One region of the Streptomyces sp. NPDC048521 genome, then DNA from elsewhere that is predicted to be linked to it. Evidence: riboswitches for the same ligand, from Rfam matches in the RefSeq annotation. Region 1 holds a riboswitch; each other region holds the start of a gene.
What was found. Region 1 has a riboswitch for cobalamin ahead of ACGFRF_RS01875 (CbtB-domain containing protein). Riboswitches for the same ligand answer to the same signal wherever they lie in the genome.

Region 1 (5,106 bases):
CGGTGGAGGCGGCACTCGGTGCGCTCGGGACCAGCGTCCAGGCGGTGGGGTGGCCGCCGGAGAGCTGGCCGACGATCTGATCGAACATCCAGCCGCGGAAGGCCCTGACCTGCGGGAGCGCCGGAAGGGTGAGCAGGCTTCCCTCCTGGGCCGCCGAATCGGCCGTGTCGAGGACCATGCGCAGGCCGACCACGGCCGGGGTGGCGTCCGCCGGGAACGCCACCCGCAGAGAGAGCGTGGAGCTGTCGCGGACCTCTTCCGCGATCGCGGCCGTCATGCACGCGCTGATCAGGTTGCTCATGTCGTGCGCGGTGACGAGATCCTGCCGCCGCAGGTCGCCCAGAGTCCCGCCGAAGGAGACGAGAGTCAGCTCGCGCAGAAGCGCCTCCCGGTGCTGTTGCGCTGCCGCGTACAGCGCGTGGGGCAGGTCGACAAGGGTGACGGTCACCGTACGGCCGGACGGCGCAACGGCCTCCCACGCGGGCGACGGCGGCACGGAGGCTTCGGACCCCAGTTCGAACCACACGGTCTTACGGCCGTCGCCGATGTGGACGCCGTGGCCGGAGGCCAGGTCCGCCACCAGTGCCAGGCCCCGTCCGGTGAAGGCGTACGGACGGCATGCGTGCGGGGTCGGTGCGCGGTCCGGCCGCTGATCACTGACCCGGACGTGCACCCGGTCCTCGGTGGCCTCCGCCTGGACCTCCACCTCGGTGCGCGCGTGCAGCACCGCGTTGGTCACCAGCTCCCCGGTCAGCAGCTCGGCGGTCTCCACGGCATCCGGCGCGGCACCGCGCAGCGCCGACCGCACGAACCGCCGGGCCGACGCGACACTCTCCGGCCGCGGAGGCAACCGCCACGTCGCCACCTCCAGCGGCCCCATGCCACCCATACCGACACCGTGTACCCAGGAATACCGGACGAAAAGGATCCTATGGGGTGGGAGGGAGTGGGGGGTGGGGGTGTGGGGACGTCGCCACCGGCCTCCGCAGGGCCGATGCTAGGTTCGCCACGCGGCGGGGACGACGAGGAGGTGCTCGCCGTACGTGCCGTTCCCCGTGAGAACGGGAATCCGCGACCCGCACCCCGTAGCAGCCGCAGGAGGAGCAGACACGTGACCAGCCGCGTCACCTTCGTCTCGCCCGCGACGAGCCCGTCGCTGCGGCAGGCCCGCTTCTACGACGGCGACTCGATCGACGACGCCGGTGCGGCCCGCGCCCGCTCGGCGGCCGGGACGCTGCCCGCGTACGCCGGGGTCACCATGTCCCCGAGCGTGCGGTGCCGGGAGACGGCGGCGGCGCTCGGCCTGGACGGCGGGGAGACGCCGGAACTGAAGGGTCTGGATGTGGGCCGTTGGCGGGGCCGCACCCTTGAGGAGGTGGGGGCCACCGAGCCGGAGGCGGTGGGCCGTTGGCTCGCCGACGCCGGCTGGTCGGCACACGGCGGGGAGTCGGTGCAGGACGTGTGCGGGCGGGTAGGGCGCTGGCTGGACATCGCGCAGGGCACGGACGGCCGTACGCTCGCCGTGGTGGAGCCGGAGGTCGTACGGGCCGCGGTCGTGCATGTCCTGGGCCTGCCCGCGGCTGCCTTCTGGCGGCTGGACGTGCCGCCGTTGACGGCCACGGAACTCAGCGGACGGGGCGGACGCTGGAATCTGCGGCTCGGGCAGCCCCTGGCCGTGCCGGGCACCTCCGCGGCGCGCTGAGACCGTGCGGGCGCCGTGGCTCGGGATGCCGCGTCCCGTGACGGCAGTGAGGGCGACCGCCGCACGCCCCCGAGGTGATCCGGCGTGGTCGGGCAGGTCTGGCCACTCGGTTCTGCCGCTGCTCGGCTCGGCGGTGCCCGGCTGATCGGTCGGTGCCCTGTGCCCTGTCCGGGTCCGACCGCGGCGGTGCCCGGAGAGCGCGAGAGGCCCCTCGGATGGTTCCGAGGGGCCCGCTCGTGTCCCAGGACCGCTCAGTTCGAGGCGGGAACCGTGCGCCCGGTCGGTGCCGTCGTGGGCTCGGGGTTCAGCTGCCGCTCGGCCAACTCGCCGAAGAGCAGGCCGAATCCGGCCCACAGGACGCCCTGGACGGCCAGTGCGGAGAGGCGGAACCGCCACAGCAGGGTGGCCGGGAAGTCCTGCGGCACCTCGTTGACGACGGGCAGGAACGCGTAGGCCACCCCGATCGCGAGGGCGAACGCGGCGACCGCGACCACGGTCGCCCACCAGGTGCCCAGAGCGGGCGCCAGCCGCTTGCCCAGGAGGGTCGCGGCGACCGCGAGGAGGACGCTGAGCAGCATCATCAGGAAGTACAGGGTGGTCCGCTCGCCGATGGTGTCGGGGTCGCCGACCGACGGCGGGTTGGCCGGGTACTTCAGGAAGGGGACCACGTACACGGCGAGCAGCGCGCAGCCGGACAGCAGCAACGCGGTCGCCCGCGGGCCGAAGCGGCCCACGCGGCCCAGCGCGAAGCAGAAGGCCAGCGCGGCGATGCCGCCGAAGGCGACCCCGTAGACGAGGACTCCGGTGGCGAGACCGGCGGTGGACTGCAGGGAGCGGGAGACGACCTCCGTCTCGTGCTCGTGGGAGTGGGCGTCCTCGAAGCCGATCGCCTTGTCGACGTTCGGCTCGCCGAGGAGGTAGGAGACGATCAGGGCGAGCACACCGGCGGCGAGGCCGGCGAGCATGCCCCGCACCAGGAGGTTTCTGACCGTTGCGGAGTTCATGGGCGAGTGGCGTCCCTCGCGTCAGTGGCAGGGGAAGCCGAGCAGGTGACGGGCGTCGTGCACCCACTCGTGGACGTCCGTGCCGCTGAACACGGAGGTGGCGCCCTGCTCGGCGCCGACGAAGTAGAGCAGGACCAGCATCAGGATGCCGAAGAACACCGCCCAGGGAGCTATCGCCTGCAGCGGCAGCTTGGCGGGGATGGCGGGCGTGGTGGCTGTCGGCTGAGCGACGGTCTGCGCCATGGCAGAACCTCCTCCGGGAGTTCGCGTCCCGTCTCGGTGGTGCACTGGACGACGGCCACGGGTCTGACTCGCGTGACGCCTCGAGAGGCATCTCGCACACAGTGGCGCGACCGTGCCGGATTCCCACCGGCTTCCGTCTCGCCGTCGTCGATATCGGACAGACCGTACCGCGTGGCATGCACCCCGCCAAGACCGCGCCGGCCGGCGTGATCTTGATCTCGCGCCAGGCGGCCGCCGCCGAGCGGCGTCGTGCCCGGTGCGGACGTCATGCGGGGCCGCCCGGCGTCGCGGTCAGGTACCGCAGGCGGTCGCCAGGGGCAGTGCGCGGGCGATGAGCAAGGCGACGTCGTCATGGTCGGCGGGGTGCCGCAGCCGCCGCAGGAGCCGGTCGCAGGTCTCCTCCGCGGAGCGGAACGGCGGTGACAGCTGGCGCAGGAGGTCGTCCAGGCGTTCGTCGATGGGGTCGTTGCGGGTTTCGACCAGTCCGTCGGTGTAGAGGACCAGCTGGTCGCCGGGTCGCAGGTCGAGGGTGGTGGCCTCGAAGGGCACACCACCGACTCCCAGCGGAATGCCGGTGGGCAGGTCGAGGAGTTCGGGTGGTCTGCCGTCCCGCACCAGGACCGGGGGCAGATGGCCGGCGGAGGCCACGTGCAAGCGGCAGTGGTGCGGGTCGTAGACGGCGTAGACACAGGTGGCGATGTACGGCTCGAGACCGCGAATGATCTTGTCGAGGTGGGTGAGGATCCGGGCCGGGTCGAGGTCGAGGTCGGCCAGGGTGGAGGTGGCGGTGCGCAGACGGCCCATCGCGGTCGCGGCGGGGATACCGCTGCCCATGACGTCGCCGACGGTGAGGGCGGTGCGGTCACCGTCGAGCGGGATGACGTCGTACCAGTCGCCGCCGACCTCGCTGAAGGCCTGGGCCGGCCGGTAGCGGGCGGCGACCTCGAGACCGGGGTGACACGGCGAGAGCTGGGGAAGCAGGCTGCGCTGGAGGGTTTCGGCGGCGCTGCGGATGTGCTGGTGCAGGACGGCGTTGTCGATGCTCAGCGCGGCGGACGCGGCCAGTTCGCAGGCGAGGGTGAGGTCGTCCTCGTCGAACGGCAGGGGGTTGCGGGCCCGCGCCAGGCCCATGACGCCGATGACCTGTCCGCGGGCGATGAGCGGGACGGCCATGTCGGTGTGGACACCGGCCCGGGCGAGCAGGCGGGCGGCCTCGGGGCCGGCGGCGATGCGGGCGAGGTCACTGCTGTCCAGGTGGGTGACCAGCTGGGGGCGGCGGGTGCGGATGCAATGGGACGCCGGATGGTCGGCGTGGTAGACGGTGAGGCGGCCGGGCGGCACGATCGCCTGAGCGGCGTCGGTGGGGTAGGCGGTCTTCACCGCCAGCGCGCGGAACATCGCCGGGCCCTCGCCCACGTCCGTGCGGCCCGTCTGCAGCACGGAGTCCAGGAGGTCCACGGCGGCCAGGTCGGCCAGGTCGGGCACGAGGACGTCGGCCAGTTCCTGTGCGGTCCGCTCCACCTCCAGGGTGGTGCCGATGCGGGCCGAGCCGTTGGCCACCAGGCGCAGGCGCTGCTGAGCCCGGTCGGCCTTTCTCGCCGTCTCGTACCGGTCGGTGACGTCCACCACCACGGTGGCGAGGCCCAGCGGCTGCCCGTGGTGGTCCTCCAGCCGGTAGAACGACACCGCCCACGCGTGATCGCGGTCGGGGTCGGCGAGAGTACGGCCCACCACCTGCTCGTCCACCACCGGGACACCGGTCTCCAGGACCTTCCGCATCGCGGCCTCCGCGACCAGGAAGCGCGGACCCGACAGGACCTCGCGGAAGGTCCGGCCGACGTGGTCGGCCTCCGGGACTCCGTGCATCGACGCCAGAGCCGGATTGACGACCACGTACCGCAGGTCGGTGTCCAGGACGGACAGCCCGATCGGGGCCTGGGTGATCAGCCGGGTGGACAGCGCCACGTCACGCTCCACCTGCCGCAGCGTGGACCGGTCGGTGGCCAGCCCCAGGGCGTAGTGGTCGCCGATGTTGTCGGTGAGCCGCATGTTGCGGAACTCGACCATCCGGGTGCTGCCGTCCCTGTGCCGGACGGGGAACGCCCCCGCCCAGCCCCGGCCGGTCTCCATCACCTCGGCGAACAGCCTGATCGCCGC
Region 2 (5,106 bases), on a different contig from region 1:
GGGGGAGTCGAAGGGCAGGCGCAGCTTGAAGAAGACGTCCTGCAGACCCATCGCGCCCAGGCCGACGGGGCGCCACTTGGCGTTGGAACGGCCCGCCTGCTCGGTCGGGTAGAAGTTGATGTCCACGACCCGGTCGAGGAAGGTGACGGCCGTGCGGACCGTCTCGTCCAGCCGCTCCCAGTCGATGTCCCCGGCGGTCACGAAGGCGCCGAGGTTGACCGACCCCAGGTTGCAGACCGCCGTCTCGCCGTCGTCCGTGACCTCCAGGATCTCCGTGCAGAGGTTGGAGGAGTGGACCACATGGCCCGCGGTCGCCGTCTGGTTCGCCGTGCGGTTGGCGGCGTCCTTGAAGGTCATCCAGCCGTTGCCGGTCTGTGCGAGCGTGCGCATCATGCGGCCGTACAGGTCGCGGGCCGGGATCGTCTTCTTCGCGAGGCCGTCGGCCTCGGCCCTGCGGTAGGCGGCGTCGAACTCCTCGCCCCACAGGTCCACCAGCTCCGGCACGTCCGCCGGGGAGAACAGCGACCACTGCTCGTCGGCGTTGACCCGGCGCATGAACTCGTCCGGGATCCAGTGGGCCAGGTTCAGGTTGTGCGTGCGGCGGGCGTCCTCACCGGTGTTGTCGCGCAGCTCCAGGAACTCCTCGATGTCGGAGTGCCAGGTCTCCAGGTACACCGCGGCCGCGCCCTTGCGCCGGCCGCCCTGGTTCACGGCGGCCACCGAGGCGTCCAGGGTCTTCAGGAACGGGACGATGCCGTTGGAGTGCCCGTTGGTGCCGCGGATCAGCGAACCGCGCGAACGGATCCGGGAGTACGACAGACCGATGCCGCCGGCGTGCTTGGAGAGGCGGGCGACCTGGTGGTAGCGGTCGTAGATGGAGTCCAGCTCGTCCAGCGGGGAGTCGAGCAGGTAGCAGGACGACATCTGCGGGTGCCGCGTACCGGAGTTGAAGAGCGTGGGGGAGGAGGGCAGGTAGTCGAGCCGGCTCATGAGGGCGTAGAGCGCGGCGACCTCGTCCACGGAGCGAACGGTGTCGTCCTCGGCGAGGCCGGCGGCCACCCGCAGCAGGAAGTGCTGGGGCGTCTCGATCACCTTGCGGGTGATCGGGTGCCGCAGCAGGTAGCGGCTGTACAGGGTGCGCAGGCCGAAGTAGCCGAAGCGGTCGTCGGCGTGCGTGTCGATCAGCGCGTCGAGCCGCTCGGCGTGCAGCCGCACGAACGCGGCGGTCCGGTCCGCGATGAGCCCCTCCCGGTGTCCCACGCCGACGGACTCGGTGAAGGACGTCACGCCCTGCGAGGCGGCCTCGTCCCGGATGGCCCGGGTCAGCAGGCGGGCGGCCAGCCTCGAGTAGGCGGGGTCCTCGGAGATCAGGCCTGCGGCCGCCTCCGTGGCCAGCTCGCGCAACTCCGCGGTGATCTCGGAGGCAGCCCGTGCGGACCGGCCCCGCAGCGCGGCGGCGGCGACCCGGCCGGGGTCGGCGTCGGGGAGGTCGGCGGTCAGCTCGGTCAGGGTCCGCAGCAGCGCGGCACCGGGACCGTCCGTCTCCGGCTCGCTGACTGAAGCCGGATCGGCTGGCGCGATGGTCACGTGGGGCTCTCCCTCGCTCGGCACGGGGCCTGGCGGAGGGCAGGGGGCAGCCACGAGCGCACACGGCGTCGCGTCCACCGGCCCACTCCACGAGGCCCGGACGTCTCAAGGCACCCGGACCGGACGGCCGGGCGCGCTGACGGCAGGTCCTCGGACTGGACAGGCGTGCGGATGCACGCAAGTACACCGTTGCGGGACAGTTCCGGATTCGCACCGGATTCCCCTGCGGCGACAGCGAGCATGAGCATACATCTAGTGCCGGTCCGCCGTGTCACCCCCAGATGTTGTGTCGCCGCGGCTTCAGAGGGTCAACTCGTAGGTGAGGAGAGTGACGAAGAGCGGGCCGCGGTCGTCGGTCGACGACTGCGGCCCGCTCCGGGGTCGGGGATGGCTGGTCGCGCGGTTCACCGCGTCCCTGCGGGGCGCGTCTCAGTGACCGGCGCCTGCCGTGGCCGGCGGAAGCTCCACCTGGACACCCGGGTCGCCCGCGTCGGCCGAGTAGTCCTCCGGCTTGGTCTCGTCGATGCCCTCGGGGGCCTTCAGGGCCTTCAGGACCACCGTGAGGACCACGGTGACGAGGACGTTCAGCACGAAGGCCGTGAGGCCGATGTAGCCGATCTCGCCGATGCCGGGGATCTCCTTGGCGTTGCCGCCGAAGTGCTTCTGCGTCGGGGAGGCGATCCCGTACGCGGCGACCGTGCCGTACACCATGCCGACCGCCCAGCCGGCCAGCAGCGCCCAGCGGTGGAACCAGCGGGTGAACAGGCCGCCGACCAGGGCCGGGAAGGTCTGCAGGATCCAGATGCCGCCCAGCAGCTGGAAGTTGATGGCGACCGTCTTGTCCATGGTGAGGACGAAGATCAGCGCGCCCACCTTCACCAGCAGCGACACGATCTTGGAGACGCGGGTCTCCTGCGCGGCCGTGGCGTCCGGCTTGATGAAGTCCTTGTAGATGTTGCGGGTGAAGAGGTTCGCCGCCGCGATGGACATGATCGCCGCCGGCACCAGGGCGCCGATGCCGATCGCCGCGAAGGCCACGCCCGCGAACCAGTCCGGGAACATGTCCTCGAACAGCTGCGGGATCGCCAACTGCCCGTTGGTGACCTTCACCCCGGCCGCGATCGCCATGAAGCCCAGCAGCGCCAGCAGACCCAGCATGAGCGAGTACAGCGGCAGGATCGTGGTGTTGCGGCGGATCACCTCACGGCTCCTGGACGACAGGGTCGCGGTGATCGAGTGCGGGTACATGAACAGCGCCAGCGCGGAGCCGAGTGCCAGTGTGGCGTACGTCCACTGGCCCGCCGGCGCCGGTACGACACCGCCCACGCCCGTGGTCGAGAACTTCTCGCCCGCCTTGGCGAAGATGTCGTCGAACCCGCCCAGCTTGATCGGTATGTAGATGATCGCCACCGTGATGACGATGTAGATCAGCGTGTCCTTGACGAACGCGATCAGCGCAGGCGCGCGCAGGCCGGAGGAGTAGGTGTAGGCCGCCAGCACACCGAAGGCGATGAGCAGCGGGAGGTCCTTCACGAACCAGTTCGTGTTCTCGCCGCCGCCGACGCCCATCACGTCCAGGACGGCCTGGATGCCGACGAGCTGGAGCGCGATGTACGGCATCGTCGCGAGGATGCCGGTGATCGCCACGGCCAGCGACAGGCCCTTGGAGCCGAACCGGCCGCGCACGAAGTCCGAGGTCGTCACATAGCCGTGCTTGTGCGACACCGACCACAGGCGGGGCAGGAACGTGAAGATCAGCGGATAGACCAGGATCGTGTACGGCACCGCGAAGAAGCCGGACGCGCCCGCCGCGTAGATCGCCGCCGGTACGGCGACGAAGGTGTAGGCCGTGTACAGGTCGCCACCGAGCAGGAACCAGGTGATCCAGGTGCCGAACGACCGACCGCCCAGACCCCATTCGTCCAGGGAGTGCTCGTTCTCGGCCCTGCGCCAGCGCGCGGCCAGGAAGCCCATGACCGTGACGGCCAGGAAGAAGAAGATGAAGACGCCGAGTGCGACGCCGTTGACGCCGTCCTTCACTTCGCGGCACCCCCCTGCGCGTGCTCGCGGGAGCGCTGGTCACGCTGCCACAGCTTGTACGCGATCATCGTGAGCGCCGTGGACACCAGCACCCAGAGCATCTGGTACCAGTAGAAGAACGGGATCCCGATGAACTGGGGGTCCGTCTTGGCGTACGAGCCGACCCACAGCATCGCCACGAAGGGCGCGACGAGACACAGACCGATGATCACTCGGACCGGTGTTACCACCGGTGGTCTCACTTCAGGCGTTTCCGACATGCTGCGGCTCCGTCCCCTTGCTGGTCACCTGTGTAATGCGCAGGCAATCTAGGTGACAGGATCAGGCCAGCGGAAGACCTCGTCCGTATATCGGTATCCCGAATTCGGTGACCGTGGGCCCTGCCTACTCCGCGGGCCGCTTCAGCCGTGCCACGAACTTGTACCGGTCACCCCGGTACACCGACCGCACCCACTCCACCGGCTGGCCCTCGCGGTCCAGCGAGTGCCGGGAGAGCATCAGCATCGGCAGGCCCACGTCGGTGCCGAGCAGACCCGCCTCGCGGGGGGTGGCCAGGGAGGTCTCGATGGTCTCCTCGGCCTCGGCGAGGTGGACGTCGTAGACCTCGGCGAGCGCGGTGTACAGGGACGTGTACTTCACGAGGGACCGGCGCAGCGCCGGGAACCGCTTGGCGCTCAGGTGGGTGGTCTCGATCGCCATGGGCTCGCCGTTGGCCATGCGCAGCCGCTCGATGCGCAGCACGCGCCCGCCTGCGGTGATGTCCAGCAACTCGGCGAGCCGCTCGTCGGCGGTGATGTAGCCGATGTCCAGCAGCTGCGAGGTCGGCTCCAGGCCCTGGGCGCGCATGTCCTCGGTGTACGAGGTGAGCTGCAGCGCCTGGGAGACCTTCGGCTTGGCGACGAAGGTGCCCTTGCCCTGGATGCGTTCGAGCCGGCCCTCCACGACCAGCTCCTGCAGGGCCTGGCGGACGGTGGTGCGGGAGGTGTCGAACTCTGCGGCCAGCGTGCGCTCGGGTGGGACCGGCGTGCCCGGCGCCTGCGTCTCCGTCATGTCGAGCAGGTGCTTCTTCAAGCGGTAGTACTTGGGCACGCGCGCGGTACGGACGGTCGTGCCGGCCTCGTTCTCCGCACTGCTGACGTCGGTGCTCATGCTCTGCCTTCCCGGCTCCGGATGCCGAAAGCGACCGACCTGGCATCGGCCACGGCTCACATCGTGGCACGGCTTCGTGGTCAGGAGTCCACCCGCACGCTCCGTGATCTCCTCTGTATACCCGTGCACCCGCTGTTGGTCTAGTCCATCGGGTCGCGGACCGCGTGGGGGCGGCACCCGGGCCCCGCCACCCGCCCACCGCCGGTGCCGGCGCGGCCGCCCCGCCGGCTAGATCCCCTGCCAGTCCGGCTTGTTGGCGTACGTGTGGCGGAAGTAGTCCGCCAGCTTCAGCTTGGACGCCGCCGCTTCGTCGGCGACCACCGTGGCGTG
Region 3 (5,106 bases), on a different contig from region 1:
CCGGCTGCGGACCTTCGCGGGACTCGGTGGCCAAGGGGCGCCTGGGCCCAGGGGGACAAACGGAACCTCTTCCGCTCGTTACTGACACCCTCATGCCCGCCTCAGTTCATCTTCCGTTCACCCAGGTTGCCTACGTTCATCCAGCCAACGACCTCGAACGATTGCCTGGGTAAATGGAAAGCTTCTCGCTGATCCTCGCGATTGTGGTAGTAACCGCACTCGCGTTCGATTTCACGAACGGTTTCCACGACACCGCGAACGCGATGGCCACCACGATCTCCACAGGCGCCCTGAAGCCCAAGATCGCGGTGACCATGTCCGCCGCCCTCAACCTTGTGGGCGCCTTTCTCTCGGTGGAGGTCGCGAACACGATCTCCAAGGGTCTCGTCGACGAGACCGGCATCCGTCCCGAGGTCATCTTCGCCGCCCTGGTCGGCGCGATCCTCTGGAACCTGCTGACCTGGCTGGTGGGCCTGCCGTCCAGCTCCTCGCACGCCCTGCTGGGCGGCCTGGTCGGCGCCACCGTCGCCTCCGCGGGCTTCGGCGCCGTCCACGGTGACGTGCTGGTCACCAAGGTGCTGCTCCCGGCGGTGGCCGCGCCGATCGTGGCGGGCCTCGCCTCGGTGCTGGCCACCCGCTTCTCCTACGGCATCGGCGGCACCGCCGACGGCGAGGCCACCCGCAAGGGCTACCGCGCCGGCCAGATCGCCTCCGCCGGCCTGGTCTCCCTCGCCCACGGCACCAACGACGCCCAGAAGACGATGGGCATCATCACCCTCGCCCTCATCGCGGGCGGCTCCATCGCCCCCGGCTCGAACCCTCCCGTCTGGGTGATCCTCTCCGCCGGCCTGGCCATCGCGCTCGGCACCTACATCGGCGGCTGGCGCATCATCCGCACCATGGGCAAGGGCCTGACCGATCTGGAGCCGCGCCAGGGCTTCGCCGCCCAGACCAGCGCCGCGACCGCCATCCTGGCCTCCTCCCACCTCGGCTTCTCCCTCTCCACCACGCACGTCGTCTCCGGCTCGGTGATGGGCGCGGGCCTGGGCCGCAAGGGCGGAGTGGTCCGCTGGTCGACCGCGGGCCGCATGTTCGTCGCCTGGGCGCTGACCCTGCCGGCCGCCGCGCTGGTGGGCGCGGGCGCCGAGTCCGTCACGGACCTGGGCGACTGGGGCACCGCCGCCGTCGCCGTCTTCCTGGTCGCCGCGAGCGCCGCGATCTGGAAGATCTCCCGCCGCGAGGTCGTCGACCACACGAACGTCGTCGCCGAGACCGAGGAACCGGCCGGCGTGGTGACCACCGCCATCGCCGCCGTGACCCCGCCCCCGGCGGGCGCGATCACCGAGGACCTGACGGCCACCATCCCGGCCCCGGTCGCCGACCCGGCCCCCGCTGCCCCGGCGGTCCCGCCGGCCGCCGCGGTCTGACCCCGAGCACCCGTTCACCAAGGAAGCATCATGAAGATCGACTGGGCGGCCCTCGGCTCCGTCTTCGGCGTCAGCCTCGTGTTCACGGTGGGCCTGGTAGCCCTGTTCACCCTCGGCATCAACGGTCTGTCGCGGCGCGAGAAGGCCGCGGCCCAGGGCGGCTCCGCGGCCCTGGCCGTCACCGGCGCCTACGTCTGCTTCGCGGCCTGCGCGGCGGCGGTGGCGTACGGCTTCTACCTGATCGTGGCGAAAGCCTGACCTGGCACCCTTCGTCGACGGCCTGACCCGGCATCCGTCCGCCACGGCCCGACCGAGCGCCTCGAGGCTCCCCTCCCACTGGTGCGGAGGGGAGCCTCCGGCATGCCCGCACGCCTCACGGTGTGGGGATCGGCACACTCTCCCCCTGCAGGTCAACGGCAAGTTGACGGCCGTTCCGGGCGCGTGGTGGACTGCCCAGGCCATGTACGGCGGCAAGAGAGGAAGCCGGTGCGAATCCGGCGCGGTCCCGCCACTGTCACCGGGGAAGAACCCCCGGGAGCCAGGAACTCTCACCGCCGAATCACGTCGAACCAGGGCGCGGACACCCTGAGTGAGGACACAGATCGCCATGCTCGGCTGCCGAAGGACCAGTACCAGGCCCGCTCCTGTACCCACGGCCGGCTGAGCCGATGGGTGCCGATCGCTCCTACGCGTACGGCGCCGCCGCCGGCCTTCTCGGTGACCTGCTCCTCGGCGATCCCCGCCGCGGGCATCCGGTCGCCGCGTTCGGGCGGGTGGCAGCGGCCGTGGAACGCGCGTTGTGGCACGACCACCGCGGCTGGGGCACGCTGCACACCGCCGTGTGCGCCGGTGGCGCCGTCGCCCTCGGCGCGCTGGCCGTACGCGCCGTACGCCCCTCCCCCACCGCCTCCGTCGCGCTGACCGCGGCCGTCACCTGGGCGGTCGTCGGCGGCACCTCGCTCGCCCGGGAGGCCCGCACCGTCGGGCGTGCCCTGGAGGCCGGGGACGTCGAGGCGGCCCGCGCGCGGCTGCCCCACCTGTGCGGCCGGGACCCGCAGGCGCTGGACGCCGACGGGATCGCCCGGGCCGTGGTCGAGTCGGTCGCCGAGAACACCTCCGACGCGGTCGTGGGCGCGCTGGTGTGGGGTGCCGTGGGCGGGGTGCCGGGGCTGCTCGGGTTCCGGGCGGTCAACACCCTCGACGCGATGGTCGGTCACAAGTCGCCCCGGTTCCGGCGCTACGGCTGGGCCTCCGCCCGCCTCGACGACCTCGCCGGCTGGCCGGGGGCCCGGCTGACCGCCGTCCTCGCCGTGCTCGCCGGCCCCGACCCGCGGGGCGCGGTACGGGCCTGGCGGGCCGACGCGTCCCGGCATCCGAGCCCCAACGCCGGGCCCGTGGAGGCCTCCTTCGCGGGCGCCCTCGGGGTGCGCCTGGGCGGGACGCTCTCCTACGGCGGCCGGGTCGAGCACCGCCCCGTGCTCAACGGCGGGACCGGGCGCGCCGTCCGGGTCACCGACATCGACCGGGCCGTACGGCTCTCCCGCCGTGTCGGCCTGCTCGCGCTCGGCGTCACGGTCGCCGCGCGCCGACTCGTGAAGGGACGTGGGAAGTGAGCGGGGGTCTCCTCGTCGCCGGCACCACCTCCGACGCCGGCAAGAGCGTCGTGACGGCCGGGATCTGCCGGTGGCTGGTGCGCCAGGGCGTGAAGGTCGCGCCGTTCAAGGCGCAGAACATGTCCCTCAATTCGTTCGTGACGAAGGAGGGCGCCGAGATCGGGCGGGCGCAGGCCATGCAGGCCCAGGCCTGCCGGGTCGAGCCGACCGCGCTGATGAACCCGGTGCTGCTCAAGCCGGGCGGCGAGCAGAGCAGCCAGGTGGTGCTGCTGGGCAAGCCGGTGGGCGAGTTGAGCGCGCGCGGCTACCACGGTGGGCGGCAGCAGCGGCTGCTCGGCACGGTGCTGGACTGTCTGGCCGAGTTGCGGGGCACGTATGACGCGGTGATCTGTGAGGGGGCGGGGAGCCCGGCCGAGATCAACCTGCGGCGGACCGACATCGTCAACATGGGCATCGCCCGCAACGCGCGGCTGCCCGTGCTGGTGGTCGGGGACATCGACCGCGGGGGCGTGTTCGCCTCCTTCTTCGGCACGGTCGCCCTGCTGTCGCCGGAGGACCAGGAGCTGATCGCCGGGTTCCTGGTGAACAAGTTCCGGGGTGATGTCGGCCTGCTCGAACCGGGCTTGGACATGCTCCAGGGCCTCACCGGGCGGCGCACCTACGGCGTTCTGCCCTTCCGGCACGGGCTCGGCATCGACGAGGAGGACGGGATGGGGGTCCCCCCGCGCGAGCGCAGCCGAGCGTGGGAGAGGGTGTCGCGGGGCCCCGTCCGGGAGTCGGCCGTCGCTCCCCCGGCCGGCGAGGACGTGCTGCGGGTCGCCGTCTGCGCGATCCCGCTGATGTCCAACTTCACGGACGTGGACGCGCTGGCCGCCGAGCCGGGTGTCGTGGTGCGGTTCGTGGACCGTCCGGAGGAACTGGCGGACGCCGACCTCGTGGTGATCCCGGGCACGCGCGGGACCGTACGGGCGCTTCAGTGGCTGCGGGAGCGGGGACTTGCCGATGCCCTCGTGCGCAGGGCCGCCCGGCACAGGCCCGTCCTCGGCATCTGCGGCGGCTTCCAGATCCTCGGCGAGCACATCGAGGACGAGGTCGAGTCGCGGGCCGGCGAGGTCCCCGGGCTCGGCCTGCTTCCGGTGCGGGTGCGGTTCGCCCGCGAGAAGACCCTCACCCGGCCCGCCGGGGAGGCCCTCGGCGAGCGGGTCGAGGGGTACGAGATCCATCACGGGGTCGCCGACGTCCTGGGCGGCGAGCCCTTCCTGGACGGCTGCCGGGTCGGCCAGACCTGGGGCACCCACTGGCACGGCTCGCTGGAGTCGGACGGTTTCCGGCGGGCCTTCCTGCGCGAGGTGGCCGCCGCCGCGGGCCGCCGCTTCGTACCGGCCCCGGACACGTCCTTCGCCGCGCTGCGCGAGGAGCAGCTCGACCGGCTCGGCGACCTGATCGAACAGCACGCGGACACGGACGCGCTCTGGCGGCTCATCGAGTCGGGCGCGCCGCAAGGACTGCCTTTCATCCCACCGGGAGCGCCCGCATGAGCACAGTGTTGTTGTTGTCGACCGCCGACACGGATCTGCTGGCGGCCCGGGCCTCCGGCGCCGGGTACCGGATCGGGAACCCGACCCGGGTCGACGTCACCGAGGAGCTGCCGGGCCTGATCGAGGGCGCGGACCTCGCCGTCGTACGGCTGCTGGGCGGCAAGCGCGCCTGGGAGGACGGGCTGGCCGCGCTGAAGGCGTCCGGTGTGCCGACCGTGCTGCTGGGCGGCGAGGCCGTCCCCGACGCGGAGCTGATGGCCGAGTCGTCCGTGCCGGCCGGAGTGGTCGCGGAGGCGCTGAAGTACCTGGTCGAGGGCGGGCCCGCGAACCTGCTGGAGCTGTCCCGGTTCCTGTCCGACACCGTGCTGCTGACCGGTGAGGGCTTCGACGAGCCGCGCAAGATGCCGGAGTACGGCGTGCACGGCGGGTACGAGCTGCGGGACGGCCGCCCGACGGTGGGCGTGTTGTTCTACCGGGCGCACGAGCTGAGCGGCAACACCGCCTTCGTGGACACGCTGTGCGAGGCGA
Region 4 (5,106 bases), on a different contig from region 1:
CATGCGCAGGGCGTGCCCGCCGCCGAGGAACCCGGTGACGTATCCCCCGCGCATCGGGTCCGACTTCCCCACCCGGGGGACGTGCCGCTGCTGGGTCTCGCCGTGCTCGTCGGCGATACGGAAGCCGACGATGCCGAGGCGGGGGTCGGCGGCGTACAGGTCCCGTACGCGCCGCAGCACGTCGGCGTCGACGAGCAGCCCGTCGTCGTCGAGTTCCACGACGACATCGACGTCCCCGTACTCCCGCAGCCGCGCGAGGGCGACGTTCCGGCCACCCGGGCAGCCGAGGTTCTCCTCCACGTCGATGGTGGTGACCTCGCCGGGCAGGGAGAGCCGGCGGGCGAACTCGGGCAGCCGGCAGCCGTTGCCGACGACGACGATGCGGGCCGGGGCGAGGTCCTGCTTGGCCACGGACTGCAGCAGCGCGTCGACCTCGGCGGGCCGGTTGCCCATGGTCACCACGGCGACGGCGATCCTCGGCTCCACCACGTCCCTCACCCCATCCGGCCGACGGCGGCACCGCGTCTCGACCGCGCGGCGCCCGCCGTTCACCAAGATGTTGCCTCACGTCCGAGCGTTCACCTGACGCCGATTCACCGTGCGGCGCGTTTGCGCCGGTTCTGTCCCCCATGAGGGAGTGGCTCCGCCGATCGACCGACCGCCTTCCCCTTCAGCCGGTGCCGGAGGCTCACACGGCCCGGCACTCCCACCGTCTCAGCCCGAGTCTGCGGCGCGGACGGCCCAGCGTTCCTCGACCTTGGCGAAGCGCCAGTACGCGATGGCCACGGCCCAGACGACCACGAACAGGCCGACGATGACATAGCCGACGTTGTCCAGGTCCAGGGCCGCTATCCAGCCGGTGACGTCATCCTGCAGACCGAGCTTGTCGTGCAGGACGCCGACCAGCTCGATCGTGCCGACGAAGAAGGCCACGGCGATGGACAGGCCGGTGATGGTGAGGTTGTAGAACACCTTCCGCACCGGGTTGGAGAAAGCCCACTGGTAGGCGAAGTTCATGAACGTGCCGTCCAGCGTGTCGAACAGGCTCATGCCGGCCGCGAACAGCAGCGGCAGGCACAGCACCGCGTACCACGGGAGACCGGCGGCGGCACCGTTGCCGGCCAGCGCGAGGAGCAGGACCTCCGTCGTGGTGTCGAAGCCGATGCCGAAGAGGAAGCCGAGCGGGAACATCTGGCCCGGGCGGCGGATGGACTTGGTGAGCCGGCCGAGGACACGGTTCATGAAGCCACGGGAGTCGAGGTGGGCCTCCAGCTCCGCCTCGTCGTAACGTCCGGCGCGCATCGCCCTGAAGACGCGCAGGATGCCGAAGAGCGCGACCAGGTTGAGGGCGGCGATGAGGTACAGGAAGCTGCCGGAGACCGTGGTGCCCACGGTGCCGAGGACCTGGTGGGTCCGGGAGCCGTCGTTCATCAGGGTGCCGGCGAGCTTCGCGCCGCCGGCGACCAGCGCGGCCATGACGACCACCACGCTGGAGTGGCCCAGCGCGAACCAGAAGCCCACCGACACCGGACGCTTGCCGTCGGCCATGAGCTTGCGGGTGGTGTTGTCGATCGCCGCGATGTGGTCCGCGTCGAAGGCGTGCCGCATGCCGAGCGTGTACGCCGTGATGCCGAGGCCCAGGCCGAACGCCTTGGTACCCACCTCGTAGTGACGGGGAATCACCAGCAGGAACAGGATCCCGAACGCGACCACGTGCAGGGCGACGATCACGGCCAGGAGCCCCGCGGTCCGGACGGTGTCCTCGCGACGCCAGCGGAAGGACGGGGTGGCGGCGGTTTCGGGCACGCCTTCGGACACGGTCATACGGTCACGCTCCAGCACCTCGTGGATCAGCTTCGTGATGCCGTGGCCGGTCTCCTGGCTGACGGGTCGACGCGCCCGCCCCTGCCTTCCCGGCTGTGCGGCCAGTGGCGTGTAGGGGGCGGGAACTTCCCGATCACAGTGGCGAGGGCCGCTCCGGACTGAGCCCCTGAGGGCTGTCACCGGTCTTCCCGAACACCACGGCCCGCTCACACTAGGCGGCGGCGGGTAGCGGCTGCAAGGCTGCACAACTGAACAGGTATGGAGCGCCCGGCCGATGGCTGCGATGATGGGGCCATGCATCTCGTCCCCGCGGAACGTGCCGGGCAGCGCACCATCGACGGCCACCGGGTCTGCGACGCCATCGCCGCCGTCGGTGAGCCGGAGCGGGTACGCGCCTGGGCCGACCGCTTCTCGCTGCTCTCCGATCCCGGACGCCTGTCCCTGCTGCTCGCGCTCCACGAGGCCGGCCCGATCGCCGTCTCCGACCTCGCCGTCGCCACCGGGATGAGGGACACCGCCGTCTCCCAGTCCCTGCGCCTGCTGCGGACCGCGGGCATCGTCGAGGGCCAGAAGGACGGCCGCGTCGTGCGCTACCGGCTCGTGGACGGATCGATCTCCGAACTGCTGAAGCACTGCGTCTCACGCGACTGAGGGGATCGACGCGGTTGAGGTGATCGACGCGGCTGACGTCTTCGACGCGACTGACGGGCCCGGGGCCGGCGGCGGCCCTGGCCCACGTGCGGGCGCGCCTCGGCGCAGAGCAGAGCACAGCCAGGTGCGGGGCCCCGCCCCCATCGTGGCGTAAAGACCTGTCTATAAGGTGATCATGACTGATCGTCACGACTGCTGGTGCACCAAGGCAGCGCGACGGCACTGGCCGACGGCCTGCGAATCGAGGCGGAACTCAGCAACGGCCGCATCGCCTCCACCAGGGGCCACGACGCCCGCTACATGAAGATCGTCCCCGGCTGCGGGGGTGCATCGTGACCAGCACGTACCGGGAGTGCTCGCCCTGGCACGACGTCCGCGCCTGAGCCGCGAGACGCGGGCAGCTTCGCCCTCGCGCAGGCAGGCGGATCCACGGGGACAACGACACCCGGAGACATTGCCGCGTTCGGTTCGACAGGACGCTGCGCCGGCTTCCGGGTGATCGCGAAGGTCAGCCGGCAGAAACCGGTGGGCGCAACCGGCGGACCTGGTGGGGCTCAGCCGGCGGACCGGTGGGGCTCAGCCGGCGAACCCGGTAGGGGTCGCGTCGCGGTCTCGGCCGCCCGGCAGGCCGGGCAGATGACCTGGGCGTCGCGGCCGTAGCGCCGGGTGAGCCCTTGGCAGCGCGGACAGTATCCGACCTCGTCGGGCAGGCAGCCGAGCAGACGCGCGGCGACGGTCCTGTCCGTCGAGGGGTCGATACGCTCCGGCATACCGTCCACGTGCCGAATCTACGTCCGGCCCCCCGTCCGGGCATCTCGGAGAACGGGCATCTCGGCAACGAGAAGACCCCAGGTCAGACGGTGTCCGACCTGGGGTCCCCATGGAGCCGCTTTCGGGATTCGAACCCGAGACCTACGCATTACGAGTGCGTTGCTCTGGCCATCTGAGCTAAAGCGGCGCGCTGCCCGCACTATGGTGCGACCGGCAACGTCGGTAAGTCTACACAGTTTCCGGGGGTGCTTCGTACCCACCCCGGAGCGGCCGGCTCCGAGGTGGGTGGCATGGGCTATGAGCAGCGCTTTCCGGCACTCGGCGGGGTGCCGCGGAGCAGGTAGGTGTTGATCGCCCCGTCGATGCAGGTGCTGCCGCGGCCGTAGGCGGTGTGGCCGTCGCCGACGTAGGTCAGGAGGCGGGCCGAGGAGAGCTGGCGGGCGAGGGACTGCGCCCAGCGGTAGGGGGTCGCCGGGTCGCGGGTGGTGCCGACCACCACGATCGGCGCCGAGCCCTTCGCCTCGATGCGGTGCGGTTCGCCCATCGCCTTCACCGGCCAGTACGTGCAGTTCAGCGCGGCCCAGGCCAGGCCTTCGCCGAAGACCGGGGACGTCTTCTCGAACTCCGGCAGCGCCTTCTCCGCCTGCTCGGGTCCGGTGAAGGCCGGCGGCAGGTCCAGGCAGTTCACGGCGGCGTTGGCCATCATCAGGTTGCTGTAGCGACCGCTCGCGTCACGCTCGTAATAGCTGTCGGCGAGCGCGAGCAGCCCCGCGCCGTCGTTCTCGTGCATCGCCGAGGCCAGCGCCTGACGCAGCCGCTGCCACGCCCCCTCGTCGTACATCGCCGCGATCACCCCGGTGGTGGCGAGCGCCTCACCGAGCTTGCGGCCGTCCGCGTCGCCCGTCGGGATGGGGTGGGCGTCCAGCTTGCGGAAGAACGCCTTGAGGTGGTCGCCGACCTGCGCGGGTGTCGTGCCCTTGCCGCCGAGGGGACAGTCGGAGCGCTGTACGCAGTCCTTCGCGAACGCCTGGAACGCCGTCTCGAAGCCCGCCGTCTGATCCAGGTTCAGCTCGCGCGCGTCGAGGGCGGGGTCCAGCGCGCCGTCCAGAACCATCCGTCCGACCCGCTCCGGGAACAGACCGGCGTACGTCGCCCCGAGGAACGTGCCGTACGACGCCCCGACGTAGTTCAGCTTCCGGTCCCCCAGCACCGCCCGCACGATGTCCATGTCCCGTGCCGCCTCGACGGTGGAGACGTGCCGCAGCAGCCGTGCCGAGTGTGTCCCGCAGCTCTCCGCGAACTTCTTGTCGGCCGCCACCAGTGCGTTCTGCTCCCGCTGGTCGTCGGGTGTCACGTCCGTCTGCGTGTACGCGTCCATCTGACGTCCGTCGAGGCATTCGACGGGCTCGCTGCGGGCGACGCCCCGCGGGTCCACCGCGGCCATGTCGTAGCGGGCACGGACGTCCGCCGGGTAACCGACGCCCGCGTACTGCTGGAGGAAATCGATCGCGGAGCCGCCCGGACCACCCGGGTTGACCAGCAGCGAACCGAGCGGCTTGGCCTTGCCGGTGGCCTTCTTGCGGGCGACGGCGAGCCGGACGTCTCCCGAGCCGGGCTTCGCGTAATCCAGCGGGGCCTTGATCGTCGCGCACTGGAAGCCGGGAGCACCGCAGCTGCGCCAGCGCGGCCGCTGCGAGTAGTACGGCGTCAGCGCCGACGGCGTCGATCGCGGCAGCGCGGCCAGCGCCGCGTCCACCGTCCCGCCCGCCGACGTGGCCGGGCTACCGGAGCAGGCGGACACGAGCAGGGTGGCGGACGCGAGCAGAGTGGCCGTGAGGCGGGCCGTGGTCCGGGGGCGGA

Region 2: linked by a shared signal. The riboswitch ahead of ACGFRF_RS09100 (ribonucleoside-diphosphate reductase subunit alpha) and the one ahead of ACGFRF_RS01875 (CbtB-domain containing protein) in region 1 are both predicted to bind cobalamin.
Region 3: linked by a shared signal. The riboswitch ahead of ACGFRF_RS18250 (cobalamin biosynthesis protein) and the one ahead of ACGFRF_RS01875 (CbtB-domain containing protein) in region 1 are both predicted to bind cobalamin.
Region 4: linked by a shared signal. The riboswitch ahead of ACGFRF_RS13785 (HoxN/HupN/NixA family nickel/cobalt transporter) and the one ahead of ACGFRF_RS01875 (CbtB-domain containing protein) in region 1 are both predicted to bind cobalamin.

What each region holds. Positions count from the first base shown of each region.
Region 1 is NZ_JBICWR010000001.1:396,758-401,863, forward strand. It holds gene ACGFRF_RS01860 (SpoIIE family protein phosphatase) at 1-889, opposite strand, end outside; gene ACGFRF_RS01865 (histidine phosphatase family protein) at 1,112-1,702, shown strand; gene ACGFRF_RS01870 (CbtA family protein) at 1,954-2,706, opposite strand; gene ACGFRF_RS01875 (CbtB-domain containing protein) at 2,728-2,949, opposite strand; cobalamin riboswitch at 2,986-3,130, opposite strand; gene ACGFRF_RS01880 (SpoIIE family protein phosphatase) at 3,241-5,106, opposite strand, start outside.
Region 2 is NZ_JBICWR010000003.1:337,510-342,615, reverse strand. It holds gene ACGFRF_RS09100 (ribonucleoside-diphosphate reductase subunit alpha) at 1-1,587, opposite strand, end outside; cobalamin riboswitch at 1,711-1,845, opposite strand; gene mctP (monocarboxylate uptake permease MctP) at 2,017-3,627, opposite strand; gene ACGFRF_RS09090 (DUF3311 domain-containing protein) at 3,624-3,887, opposite strand; gene ACGFRF_RS09085 (GntR family transcriptional regulator) at 4,012-4,776, opposite strand; gene nagB (glucosamine-6-phosphate deaminase) at 5,005-5,106, opposite strand, start outside.
Region 3 is NZ_JBICWR010000007.1:57,342-62,447, forward strand. It holds gene ACGFRF_RS18235 (lysozyme) at 1-85, shown strand, start outside; gene ACGFRF_RS18240 (anion permease) at 174-1,427, shown strand; gene ACGFRF_RS18245 (hypothetical protein) at 1,458-1,685, shown strand; cobalamin riboswitch at 1,856-1,998, shown strand; gene ACGFRF_RS18250 (cobalamin biosynthesis protein) at 2,096-3,040, shown strand; gene ACGFRF_RS18255 (cobyric acid synthase) at 3,037-4,578, shown strand; gene cobN (cobaltochelatase subunit CobN) at 4,575-5,106, shown strand, end outside.
Region 4 is NZ_JBICWR010000005.1:27,379-32,484, forward strand. It holds gene ACGFRF_RS13780 (glycosyltransferase family 2 protein) at 1-489, opposite strand, end outside; gene ACGFRF_RS13785 (HoxN/HupN/NixA family nickel/cobalt transporter) at 715-1,824, opposite strand; cobalamin riboswitch at 1,851-2,039, opposite strand; gene ACGFRF_RS13790 (ArsR/SmtB family transcription factor) at 2,119-2,475, shown strand; gene ACGFRF_RS13795 (hypothetical protein) at 2,674-2,811, shown strand; tRNA gene ACGFRF_RS13800 (tRNA-Thr) at 3,357-3,433, opposite strand; gene ACGFRF_RS13805 (alpha/beta fold hydrolase) at 3,542-5,106, opposite strand, start outside.